DNA from 3 places in the Hymenobacter miniatus genome. Region 2 is predicted to be linked to each of the others. Evidence: riboswitches for the same ligand, from Rfam matches in the RefSeq annotation. Region 2 holds a riboswitch; each other region holds the start of a gene.
The links. Region 2 has a riboswitch for S-adenosylmethionine ahead of JAO73_RS18925 (O-acetylhomoserine aminocarboxypropyltransferase/cysteine synthase family protein). Riboswitches for the same ligand answer to the same signal wherever they lie in the genome.

Region 1 (4,206 bases), on a different contig from region 2:
TTAATACATTTAGTTTATGGCACATTTCATCAATCACCTCGTCCAGAGCTGGGGCCTGAGCCCGGTGCACTACTGGCACTTGCGCCTGCTCACGGCCTTGCTGCTCACGCCGTTGCTGGGCGTGCTCTACGTGGTGCTTTTCGACCGGCCCAAGCGGCCCACGGCGGGCCGCCAGCTGTGGCACCGGTAGAATAGAACGCGCCCAAGCGTTTCGTCATCCTGCTTCGTCGCGCCCGCTGAAGCACAGCGCGCTTGGGCAAGCCGTTTCGTTGGCTGGCGCGGCCGGGTGTTTCTTTGGGCTGGTAAATACAACCCGGCCCCATGTTGCACGAAACCCTGCTCCTCGTTCTCGGCCTGCTGTTCGTCGTGTTTCTGCTGGTGATGCTGGCGCAGCAGCTGCGCATTTCCTACCCCATTTTTCTGGTGTTGGGTGGGCTGGCGCTCAGCTTTGTGCCCGGCCTGCCGCGGGTGGCCATTGCGCCCGATTTAATATTCCTGATTTTCCTGCCGCCGCTGCTCTACGAGGCGGCCTGGACCACCTCCTGGAACGATTTCTGGCGCTGGCGTCGGGCCATTGGGCTGCTCGCGTTTGGGCTGGTGGCCTTTACTTCGGCCATTGTGGCCTACGTGGCGCGGGCCGTCATTCCGGGGTTTACGCTGGGGCTGGGGTTCCTGCTCGGGGGCATCATTTCGCCGCCCGATGCAGTGGCGGCCACTTCAGTGCTGCGCGGCATCAAGGTGCCGCGGCGGGTGACGGCTATTCTGGAAGGTGAGAGCCTGATTAACGACGCCAGCAGCCTGATTGTGTTTCGGTTTGCGTTGCTGGCGGTGTCGTCGGGCGTGTTTGTGTGGCAGGAGGCGGCCACCAGCTTTCTGCTGGTGAGCGGCATGGGGCTGGCGGTGGGGCTGGGCGTGGCCTACGGCTTCTACCTCATTCACAAGTACCTGCCCACCACGCCCAGCATCAACACGGTGCTCACCTTCATGGCGCCCTACGTGATGTATTTGCTGGCCGAGGAATTCCACTTTTCGGGCGTGCTGGCGGTGGTGAGCGGCGGGTTGCTGCTTTCGCACCTGTCGCACCGGGTGTTCGACGCCAACACCCGCCTGCAGGCCAACAGCGTGTGGGCCAGCGTGAGCTTCGTGCTGAATGGGCTGGTGTTCATTCTCATTGGCCTGCAGTTGCCCATTGCGGTGGAAGGGCTGGGCGAATACTCTTTGCAGCAAGGCATTGCCTACGGTTTGCTGATGAGCGGGCTGGTCATTGTCATTCGGCTGCTGTGGATGTACCCGGCGGCGTTCATTCCGCGCTATTTGAGCAAAAGCATCCGCAATGCCGAGCCCAGCCCCGGCTGGCAGGGCACGCTGGTGCTGGGCTGGGCGGGCATGCGCGGGGTGGTGTCGCTGGCCTCGGCGCTATCGGTGCCGCTGATGACCAACGACGGCCTGCAGTTCCCGCAGCGCAACCTCGTTCTGTTCATCACATTTGTGGTCATTTTGGTCACGCTGGTGCTGCAGGGGCTCACGCTGCCGGCCATCATCCGCTTCACCCGGATTGCCGAGCGCGACGACCGCATGCCCCTCGAAGAGCAGGAAGCCGGCGTGCGCCTGCACCTGCGCACCGCGGCCGTGAAGCACCTGCAGCGCCACTACGCCGCCGAAACGGAAGCCAACGAGCTGATTGCCCGCCTGCAGCAGCGCATGCAAACCGAAATCAACCTCACCACCCGCACCCTCAACGCGCTGGAAACCGACCAGGCCGGCCGCGACGCCCTGCGCCAGTACCACCTCGTGCTGCTCGATGTGCTGAACGTGGAGCGCGAGGCCCTGGCCCACCTGCGCCACCACGACAGCTTCGACGACGAAGTGCTGCGCCAGCAGGAAGCCCAACTGGACCTGGACGAGGCCAAGGTGAAGCACATTGAGCGGTAGGGGAGGGCGGCCGGCTGATAACGGAACGTCATGCAGAGCGCAGCGAAGCATCTCGCCTGCTTCAACTAATATCAATTAAATTACTACCACACGCGAGATGCTTCGCTGCGCTCTGCAGGAAGTGCTGATTATTTTTTCCACTCCCTCGCTTGCGTCGTTTCAGGCCGCCGCTATCTTTGCGGCACGCTCCCTAATCGGGGCACTTATCAAGAAAGGCGGAGGGACAGGCCCTGCGATGCCTTAGCAACCAGTAGCAATACCAGGTGCTAAATCCTGTTCTGAATCAGTTTCGGCCGGTTCAGGAGAAGATAAGTCTACAAGATGTTCCCCGACTGCAGCGGTGGTGCTCTTCTGACTTGTCGGAAGGGCTTTTTTTGTGCCCTTTCGGTAAGAAATCTTGAAAGTGCTTAGGTACCCGGGTGCGTTTTCGTCTCAGCCACAAAACGCTCATTGCCTCATGCAAGCCTCCACCCGCCTCATTCAGTCCTTTCCCGTCGACGAACAAACCGGTGCCCTCGCGGTGCCGATATACCAGACCTGTACCTTCGTGCAGGAGTCGCCGGGCGTGCACAAGGGCTACGACTACTCCCGCACCGCCAACCCCACCCGCAGCGCCCTGGAGCAGCTGCTGGCCGGCCTCGAGCACGGCCATTCGGCCTACGCCTTTGCCAGCGGCATGGCCGCCATCGATGCCGTGCTGAAGTTGCTCTCGACCGGCGACCAGATTGTGGCCATCGACGACATCTACGGCGGGGCCTTCCGCCTGTTTGAGCACGTGTACCGCCGTTTCGGCATCGACATCGTGTATTGCGACACCGCCGACCTGGCCCAGGTGCAGGCCGCCATCACCGAGCGCACCAAGCTGGTGTGGCTGGAGACGCCCTCGAACCCCACGCTCAAAGTCTCCGACATTGCCGGGCTGGCCGAGCTGGCCCACGCCGCCGGTGCCTGGCTGTGCGTCGACAACACCTTTGCTTCGCCCGTGCTGCAGCAGCCCATTCTGCTGGGCGCCGATTTGGTGGTGCACAGCGCCACCAAGTATTTGGGCGGCCATTCCGATTTGATTGCCGGCGCCGTGGTGGCAGCTACCGAAGAGCTGGGCAAGCAAATCCAGTTCATTCAAAACGCCTCGGGGGCCATACTGGGGCCGTTCGATTCGTTTTTGGTGATTCGCGGGCTCGAAACCCTGCATTTGCGCATTGCCCGGCACTGCAGCGCGGCCCTGCAGGTGGCCCGCTTCCTGCAAAGCCGCCCCGAAATCCAGGCTGTGTATTACCCCGGGCTGGAATCGCACCCCAACCACGGCCTGGCCCGGCAGCAGCAGCCCGACGGTTTTGGCGGCATCATCGCGCTGGTGCTGAAAGACGACACCGTGGACGCGGCCACGCAACTTGCCACCAGCCTGAACTACTTCAAGCTGGCCGTGAGCCTGGGCGGCGGCAAGAGCCTGGTGTGCCATTCGGCTTCGATGACGCACACGGCCATCCCGGCCGAGCAGCGCCGCGCCGCCGGCTTTGCCGACAGCCTGCTGCGCCTCTCCATTGGCCTGGAGGCCGCCGACGACCTCATTGCGGATTTGGCGCAGGCGCTCGATGGCTTGGGCGCTGCCGCGGCCAGCGCACCGCTGGCGGTGCCCGAAGCAGAGGCCGTGCTGGCCTAGCCGCAACGGCGGGCGGCAGGCTGGCTGCGCGAAGAAGCCAGTCAGTGGCCGCCCGCCGTTACGGGAGCCGCCACCGGGCCCAATGGCGGCCGTTTTATTCGGCCGATTTTTGGGCGCCAAGCATGATTTGGGCCATAAAAGCCTCCCCGACCGTGTCTGTTGCGTAAGTTGCGGCCGATGCTACGTTCCCTGTATTTTCTGTTGCTGCTGACGCTGGGGGCCACCCAGCTGCCGGCTTGCGCGCAAACCGCCACCACCCCGCCGGCCACCGCCGCCACGGCGCCGGGCCGGCCGCTGCCCTGGCTCGATTCGTTGCTGAATAGCTCGGCCATCCTGCGCCAGCACCAGGTGGGCCTGAGCTTGGCCTATGCCGACAGCACGAAGCCGTTCTACGGCTACCAAGAAGCCAAATACTTCACCCCGGCCAGCAACATGAAGCTGTTCAGCTTTTATGCCGGGCTGCACCTGCTCGGTGATTCGCTGCCGAGCCTGCGCTACTTCTCACGCCGCGACACGCTGTTTTTCCAGGGCACCGGCGACCCCACGCTGCTGCACGGCGACGTGCCCAGCCGCCGCGCCTACAGCTTTTTGCTGAACCGCCCCGAGAAAGTGCT
Region 2 (4,206 bases):
CGATGCCTAGTCCTTTTCCAGCATCAGCGTGGCGCCGTCGGCCGACTTCAGCGTGAGCTTGTCGTCGGTGAGGGTTTCTACGGCGAAAGTGTTGGCCGTAGCGCTGCCTTCGGGGGTGAAGGTGATGGTTTTACCGGCCTGGTCAAAGGTGTACTTGCCCGACACGGCACCGGCGGCGCCGTCGGTCATGGTGTAGTTGCCGTTGGCAAAAACGTGAAGCTCCTGCTGTTTTTGCGCGTCAGTTTGCTTTACTTTGTCGCCACTGGCATCGGTTTCTTTAGCAGTTTTCCATACCTTGCTATCGGTGCCGTACAGCATATTCACGCCTTCTACCTTGCCTTTGTCGTTGCCACACGCCGTGACAAACAACGACACCAACAGCAACAGGCTGGCGAAATAACGGAGCGAAAAAAGGGACTGAAGTTTCATGAGCACAAAAAGAAGAATGGTGAAAGAATGAGAAAGCCTGCGGTTGCAAACTCGTCGGCTTACGGACCCGCAAGCAAAAGAGTTTACGCCGTAACCTCGTCGGAGCCGGCCCGTATATGGGCCCTGTTGGCTACCCCACGGGGCGGCTCATTCAATTTTTTTTTCATCAAACGGAACAAATCCATGGGACTCTTTGATTTTCTCAGCGACAAAGGCGAGCAAAAACCCGTAGAGCCCGCAGCGAAGCCGGCTGCTGGCGGCACTGATTTTTTCGGAAACGCGGCCAATGCCAATCCAGCCGCCGCCGGCGATTCGTACACCGTGGTAAGCGGTGACTCGCTGTCTAAAATTGCCAAACACCACTACGGCGATGCCGCCAAGTGGCATCAGATATACGAGGCCAACAAGGCCACCATCGGCAGTAACCCTGACCATATCGAAGTCGGCCAGGTGTTAACCCTACCTAGTCTCTAGGTACTTTTTTGCAGAAAAAAGGTGAGAAAAGCCACTCTGTTTCAGGGTGGCTTTTTTGTGTTTGGGCGGGTCCGAAAACGGCCAGCGAAAAATTTATTTCGCCCTGCTTGCTTGCCCGTCCAAAAATTTCTCTCGTACATTTGCCCCCACCAACCCGGTACTCCCTGCTAACGGCGGGAAGTTTTACGTTTTATACAGAAGCGGCGAGAGACTAGGCTCCCTGACCCGCTGGCAACCTTCCTTCCTGTGAAAGGTGCCAATTCCTACCCACTGCGGCGTTGGCCGCGCTGGGGCATATGACTCGAGTGCCATGGAAAATTCTTCTCGTTTCGCCTTTCCCAACCCGACTCCTGCGGCTGCTTTGCGCGCCGGGGCTTCGGGTTTTTCTGTTTCGGCCCCGGGCCGTTGCATGCCGGCCGCGCCGTTCGCCCGAATGCGAATGTGCTGTTGCTGCCCGTGTTGTTGCTAAGCTGATTTCGGCTTAGGCACCCCCTCCCCTCCTTTCTGGATTTTCTGGTGGCTTCTCGGGGCCGTCGCGCGCCTTTTCGGCACGTTCGGCGCGCACCAGGCCGCCGCTTCAGCACGGGCACACTTCGGGGACTTGCTGCGCTTCAAGTGCTTATGAACAAGCCAATTAGCGCCTTTCTCTATCAACTCATTCCGGTTTTTCAACCTTCAACCATTCCCCCATCATGTCCGCTCAATCCCTGCACTTCGAAACCCTGCAACTCCACGCCGGCCAGCAGCCCGACCCCACCACCGGCTCGCGCGCGGTGCCCATTCACCAAACCACCAGCTACGTGTTCAAGAACGCCGAGCACGGCGCCAACCTGTTTGCTCTGAAAGAGTTCGGCAACATTTATACCCGCCTCATGAACCCGACCACCGACGTGTTTGAGCAGCGTGTGGCGGCGCTGGAAGGCGGCGTGGCCGCGCTGGCCACCAGCTCGGGCCAGGCGGCGCAGTTCATTGCCCTCAACAACATCCTGCAGGCCGGCGACAACTTCGTGAGCACGGCCTTCCTCTACGGCGGCACCTACAACCAGTTTAAGGTGGCCTTCAAGCGGTTGGGCATCGAGGTGCGCTTCGCCGACGGCGACAACCCGGCCTCGTTTGAGGAGTTGATTGACGAAAATACCAAGGCCATTTACCTCGAAACCATTGGCAACCCCAGCTTCAGTATTCCGGACTTTGAGGCCATTGCGGCCATTGCCAACCGGCACGACCTGCCGCTGATTGTGGACAACACCTTTGGGGCGGGCGGCTACCTGTTTCGGCCCCTGGAGCACGGCGCGCACATCGTGGTAGAGTCGGCCACGAAGTGGATTGGCGGGCACGGCACCAGCATCGGCGGCGTGATTGTGGACGGCGGCACCTACGACTTCGGCAACGGCAAATTCCCGCAGTTCACCGAGCCCAGCGAAGGCTACCACGGCCTAGTGTTCAACGACGTATTTGGCAAGGGCGGGCCGTTTGGCAACATCGCCTTCATCATACGGGCCCGGGTGGAAGGCCTGCGCGACTTCGGCCCCTCGCAGAGCCCGTTCAACGCTTTCCAACTGCTCATCGGACTCGAAACCCTGAGCCTGCGCGTGGAGCGCACCGTGGAAAACGCCCTCAAAATCGCGACTTGGCTGGAGCAGCACCCGCAGGTGGAAAGCGTGAACTACCCCGGCTTGCCCAGCAGCCCCTACCACCGCCTGGCGCAGAAATACCTGAAGCGCGGCTTCGGCGGCGTGCTGAGCTTCTGCATCAAAGGCAGCAAGGAAACGGCCACGCAGTTCATCGATAACCTCAAGCTTATCAGCCACCTGGCCAACGTGGGCGACGCTAAGACGCTCATCATTCAGCCTTCGGCCACCACGCACCAGCAGCTCAGCGACGAGGAACAACTGGCCGCTGGCGTCACGCCCACGTCGTTGCGCCTGTCGGTGGGCATCGAGCATTTTGAAGACATCAAGGGCGACTTGCAGGCCGCGTTTGACGCCGTGGGCAATACGGCCAGCCTGCCTACGGAAGGCGAGGCCGTGACCGAGCCCGAATTAGAGCACGCCCAGCCGCTGGAAGTGTAACCCCACCGCCGCCAGCGGGCCACCCCTGGTGGGCCGGTGCCAGTCTCGCTGGCGGCTTCTTGCTAGTTAGGTCGATGCAGAACCAGCCCACGGGCGGGCCCACTTTCCTGCAGTTTGTTGGAGAAAGATGGGGGTGAGATACCAAGGGCCGGTTTCGTGCGCTGGTTCTGCAGCGACTTTTTTACACTTGATGACCCATGTCAGACCATATTTTTCACCTGCCCGACCTGCTTCTTGAAAGCGGCGAAACCCTGGCCGGGGCCCACGTGGCCTACCGCACCTGGGGCCAGCTCAACGAGGACCGCGACAACGTGGTGTGGGTGTGCCACGCCCTCACGGCCAACGCCGACGTGCTGGCCTGGTGGCCGGGGCTGGTGGGGCCGGGGTGCTACTACGACCCCGCCGAGTACTTCATTGTGTGCGCCAACGTGCTGGGCTCCTGCTACGGCAGCACCAGCCCACGCGACCCGGACCCCGCCACGGGCCGCCCGCGCTACCAGCACTTTCCGCGGCTGACCATCCGCGACCTGGTGGCGGCGCACGAGGCCCTGCGCCAGGACCTGGGCCTCACCGACATTCACACCCTGATAGGCGGTTCGCTGGGCGGGCAGCAGGCCTTGGAGTGGGCCGTGCAGCGGCCCGATTTGTTCGACCACCTCGTGGTCATTGCCACCAACGCCCGGCACTCGGCCTGGGGCATTGCCTTCAACGAGGCCCAGCGCCTGGCCATTGAAGCCGACCCCACTTACGCCGCCGGCCAGCCCGGCGGGGGCGACGAAGGCCTGCGCGCCGCCCGCGCCATGGCCCTGCTCAGCTACCGCAGCTACTTGGCCTACGCCGACACCCAAACCGACCCCGACGACGACCACCTGCCGCACGAGCACCGCGCCAGCACCTACCAACGCTACCAGGGCGACAAGCTGGTGGCCCGCTTCGACGCCTATAGCTACGTGGCCCTGAGCCGCAGCATGGACAGCCACAACCTGGGCCGCGGCCGGGGCGGCGTGGCGGCGGCGCTGCGGCGCATCGGGGCTCGCACGCTGGTGCTGGGCATCACGTCCGACGTGCTGTTTCCGCTGAGTGAGCAGCGCGAGCTGGCCGCTCACATTCCGGGCGCGATGTACGCGGAGCTGGACTCCCGCTACGGGCACGACGGTTTCCTGCTGGAAACGGCAGGAATTACGCACTTTCTGGAGCGGTTTTACGCGCCCACGTTCGTGCATTAATTTTT
Region 3 (4,206 bases), on a different contig from region 2:
CCCACGCCGCCTGGGCCGGGGGCCAGACCGAGTTTGAAATCCAACACGCCCAGTACGCCGGCGCCCCGCCCCGGCCGCTGCTCAGCCCCCGGCAAGCAGTGGAGGTGATGACGGGCGCCGTGCTCCCCGCCGGTACCGATGTGGTGGTCCGTTACGAGGACATCCTGCTGCACGACAACCGCGCCACCGTCCAGATTCCGCCGCCCGAAGCCCCCGGCGTCAACATCCACCACCAGGCCGCCGACCGCCGCGCGGGCGAGGCCCTGCTGCTGCCCGGCACCCGCCTCGGGCCCGCCGAACTGGCCGTGGCCGCCACCGTGGGCGCCGCCGAAATGCAGGTAACGCGCGCCGCCCGCGTGGCCGTAGTGAGCACCGGCGACGAGCTGGTGGGCATTCAGGAAACGCCGCTGCCGCACCAGATTCGGCGGTCTAACGCCTATGCCTTGCAGGCGCTTTTCGGCCAGCAGGGGGCCGACGTTTCCCTGTTCCACCTGCCCGATGCGCTGGACGAACTGCGCGACGGCCTCACCAAAATTCTGGGCGCGGGCTTCGACGCCGTGGTGCTGAGCGGCGCCGTGAGCAAGGGCCGCGCCGACCACCTGCCGGGCCTGCTGCGCGAACTGCACGTCAGGGAAATATTTCACGAAGTGCAGCAGCGGCCGGGCAAGCCGCTGTGGTTTGGGGCGCGGGCCGGCGGGCCGGTGGTGTTTGGGCTGCCCGGCAATCCGGTGTCGACTTTCATCACGGCCTGCCGCTACGTGCGGCCCTGGCTGCGCGCCGTGCAACAGCCCGAAGGCGCCGCCGAAGCGGCCGCCACGGACGAGGCCCCGCAACCGGCCGTGCTCACCGCGAACATCAATTTCAAGCCCCCGCTCACGCACTTCGTGCCCGTGCGTCTGGCCGTGGACGCCGAGGGCCGCCGTCTGGCCACGCCGTTGCGCGTGGGCGGCTCCGGCGACATGATGGGGCTTGTGGGCGCCACCGCATTTCTGGAGCTGCCGCCCGAGCCGGCCGTGTTTGCGGCGGGCAGCGCGTGGCCGGCGTGGGCGCTGTAGGCCGGATGTTGGGGAACCTCCGTGCGCTGGCTCCGTAAAGCAACGGGAGCCGCAGCGCCAGCGGCTGAGTGTTGAAGGTGGCCCGGCGCATTGGCCACCGTCTTTTTTCTCACCGCAACCCACCCGATTATGCCGACGAAAAAAGCAAGCACCGCCAAAAAAGACCCCTGCTGGAAAGGCTACGAGCAGGAGGGCACCAAGAAAAAGGACGGCAAAACCGTCCCCAATTGCGTGAAGAAAGACTAGCCTTCGTTCTTTTCGTTATGCCAAACGGCCCCGGCCTGCGCCCTTGTTGGCGTGGGCCGGGGCCGCAGTTTTTTGGTCTGATTTCGACGTGGGGTTGTTTTTGTGGCAGTGTTGTATCTTCGTCCTACGCTGCTATCCAGAAAGACCGAGGGACCGGGCCCGATGACGTCTTGGCAACCTACCGCGAGTAGGTGCCAACTCCCGTTTCACCGCCGTTTTGGTGAAAGAAGATGACAGCCGGAACTGTGCGCCTGCGCACGGGTTTCTTTCTGGATACGCGCTTCCGTAGCTATTCGCCCCCGAAAGAAATGTCCACTGCCACCCTCGCCGCCCCCTCTCCCCTTCCCGAGCTGCTCCGCCAGCGCCTGCTGATTCTCGATGGCGCCATGGGCACCATGATTCAGCGCCATCTGCTCACGGAGGAGGATTTCCGCGGCACGCGCTTCGCCGACCACCCCAAGCCCCTGCGCGGCAACAACGACCTGCTGAGCCTGACGCGGCCCGACATCATCAAGGGCATTCACGCCGAGTACTTCGCCGCCGGGGCCGACATGGTGGAAACTAACACCTTCTCCGGCACTACCATTGCGCAGGCCGACTATGGGCTGGAGCACATTGTGTACGAGCTGAATTACGAGTCGGCCCGCCTGGCCCGCGAGGCGGCCGACGAGTACAGCACGCCCGAGCGGCCGCGCTTCGTGGCCGGCGCCGTGGGCCCCACCAACCGCACCGCCTCGCTCTCGCCCGACGTGAACCGGCCCGGCTTCCGCGCCGTGACCTTCGACGAGCTGGCCACGGCTTACCTGGAGCAAGTGCGCGGCCTCGTGGACGGCGGCGTGGACACGCTGCTCATCGAAACCATCTTCGACACGCTGAACGCCAAAGCCGCGCTCTACGCCGTGCAGAAGTTCTTCGACGAAGGCGGCCGCGTGGTGCCCGTCATGATTTCGGGCACCATCACCGACGCCTCGGGCCGCACGCTGAGCGGCCAGACGGTGGAGGCATTCTGGAACTCTATCCGCCACCTGCCGCTGCTGAGCGTGGGCCTGAATTGCGCCCTCGGGGCCCACCAGCTCAAGCAGTACGTGGAGGAATTGAGCCGCATTTCCGACGTGCACATTTCGGCTTATCCCAACGCGGGTTTGCCCAACGCTTTTGGTGGGTATGATGAATCGGCGCAGGAATTTGCGGCGCTGGTGGAGGAATATCTGAAGGAAGGCATCGTGACGGTGGTGGGTGGTTGTTGTGGCACCACGCCCCAGCACATTGCCGAGCTGAGCAAGCTGGCCGAGAAATACCAGCCCCGCCAATTGCCCTCCGTACCCACGCCTTCCACGCGCCTGAGCGGACTGGAGCCGTTTACCATCAAAGAGGAAAGCCTGTTCGTGAACGTGGGCGAGCGTTGCAACGTGACGGGTTCGCGCGCTTTCGCCCGCCTCATTCGCACCGGCGCGTACGAGGAAGCCCTGGCCGTGGCCCGCCTGCAAGTGGAAGAAGGCGCCCAGGTGCTCGACATCAACATGGACGAGGGCATGCTCGATTCGGAGCAGGTGATGACGACGTTTCTGCACCTCATCGCCTCGGAGCCCGACATTGCGCGGGTGCCCGTCATGATTGACTCCTCGAAGTGGAGCGTGCTCGAAGCCGGCCTGAAATGCGTGCAGGGCAAGAGCATCGTGAACTCCATCTCGCTGAAAGAAGGCGAGGCGGCCTTCCGCGAGCGGGCCCACACGGTGCGCCAGTACGGCGCGGCCGTGGTGGTGATGGCCTTCGACGAAAACGGCCAGGCCGACTCGCTGGCGCGCCGCATCGAAATCTGCCAGCGCAGCTACGACATTCTGACGAAGGAAGTGGGCTTCGACCCGTCCGACATCATTTTCGACCCCAACATCCTGACCGTGGGCACGGGCATGGACGAGCACCGCAACTATGCGCTCGACTTCATCGAGGCCGTGCGCTGGATTAAGACGAACCTGCCCGGCGCGCTCACCAGCGGCGGCATTTCGAACATTTCGTTCTCCTTCCGCGGCAACGACGTGGTGCGCGAGGCCATGCACACGGCCTTCCTCTACCACGCCATCCGGGCCGGCCTGGACATGGGCATCGTGAACCCCGGCCAGCTCGGCGTGTACGATGAAATCGAGCCCCATTTGCTGGAATTGGTTGAAGACGTGCTGCTCAACCGCCGCGCCGACGCCACCGAGCGCCTGGTGGAATTTGCCGACACGGTGAAACAGAAGGACAAGGCCGAAGTGAAAGCCGACGAGTGGCGCAGCCTGCCGGTGCAGGAGCGCCTGTCGCACGCGTTGGTGAAGGGCATTACCGAGTTTATCGACGAAGACACCGAGGCCGCCCGCCGGGAGCTGGCCCGCCCGCTCGACGTGATTGAGGGCCCGCTGATGGCCGGCATGAACGTGGTGGGCGACCTGTTCGGGGCCGGCAAAATGTTCCTGCCGCAGGTAGTGAAATCGGCCCGCGTGATGAAAAAGGCGGTGGCCTACCTGGAGCCGTATCTGCTGGCCGATAAGCAGGGCTCGGACCGCCAGACGGCCGGCAAAATCCTGATGGCCACGGTGAAGGGCGACGTGCACGACATCGGCAAGAACATTGTGGGCGTGGTATTGGCCTGCAACAACTTCGACATCGTGGACCTCGGCGTGATGGTGCCGCTGGAGAAAATTCTTGACGAAGCCCAGAAGCAAAACGTGGACGTCATTGGCCTGTCCGGCCTCATCACGCCCTCGCTCGATGAAATGGTGTACGTGGCCCAGGCCATGGAAAAGCGCGGCATGAAAACGCCCCTGCTCATTGGCGGGGCTACTACCTCGCGCCTGCACACGGCCGTGAAAATCGCGCCCGCCTACAGCGGCGCCGTGGTGCACGTGAACGACGCCTCGCGCTCGGT

Region 1: it holds a riboswitch for S-adenosylmethionine, as region 2 does, so the genes downstream of both, JAO73_RS14470 (trans-sulfuration enzyme family protein) here and JAO73_RS18925 (O-acetylhomoserine aminocarboxypropyltransferase/cysteine synthase family protein) in region 2, are expected to answer to the same signal.
Region 3: it holds a riboswitch for S-adenosylmethionine, as region 2 does, so the genes downstream of both, metH (methionine synthase) here and JAO73_RS18925 (O-acetylhomoserine aminocarboxypropyltransferase/cysteine synthase family protein) in region 2, are expected to answer to the same signal.

Annotation. Positions count from the first base shown of each region.
Region 1 covers NZ_JAELXR010000008.1:238,560-242,765, forward strand. Annotated here, with positions in the region: gene JAO73_RS14460 (hypothetical protein) at 17-190, shown strand; gene JAO73_RS14465 (Na+/H+ antiporter) at 322-1,932, shown strand; SAM riboswitch class I at 2,133-2,247, shown strand; gene JAO73_RS14470 (trans-sulfuration enzyme family protein) at 2,390-3,592, shown strand; gene JAO73_RS14475 (D-alanyl-D-alanine carboxypeptidase/D-alanyl-D-alanine-endopeptidase) at 3,770-4,206, shown strand, end outside.
Region 2 covers NZ_JAELXR010000014.1:92,570-96,775, forward strand. Annotated here, with positions in the region: gene JAO73_RS18915 (hypothetical protein) at 7-429, opposite strand; gene JAO73_RS18920 (LysM peptidoglycan-binding domain-containing protein) at 613-903, shown strand; SAM riboswitch class I at 1,091-1,206, shown strand; gene JAO73_RS18925 (O-acetylhomoserine aminocarboxypropyltransferase/cysteine synthase family protein) at 1,596-2,975, shown strand; gene metX (homoserine O-acetyltransferase MetX) at 3,173-4,201, shown strand.
Region 3 covers NZ_JAELXR010000004.1:316,462-320,667, reverse strand. Annotated here, with positions in the region: gene JAO73_RS08635 (molybdopterin molybdotransferase MoeA) at 1-1,055, shown strand, start outside; SAM riboswitch class I at 1,431-1,538, shown strand; gene metH (methionine synthase) at 1,610-4,206, shown strand, end outside.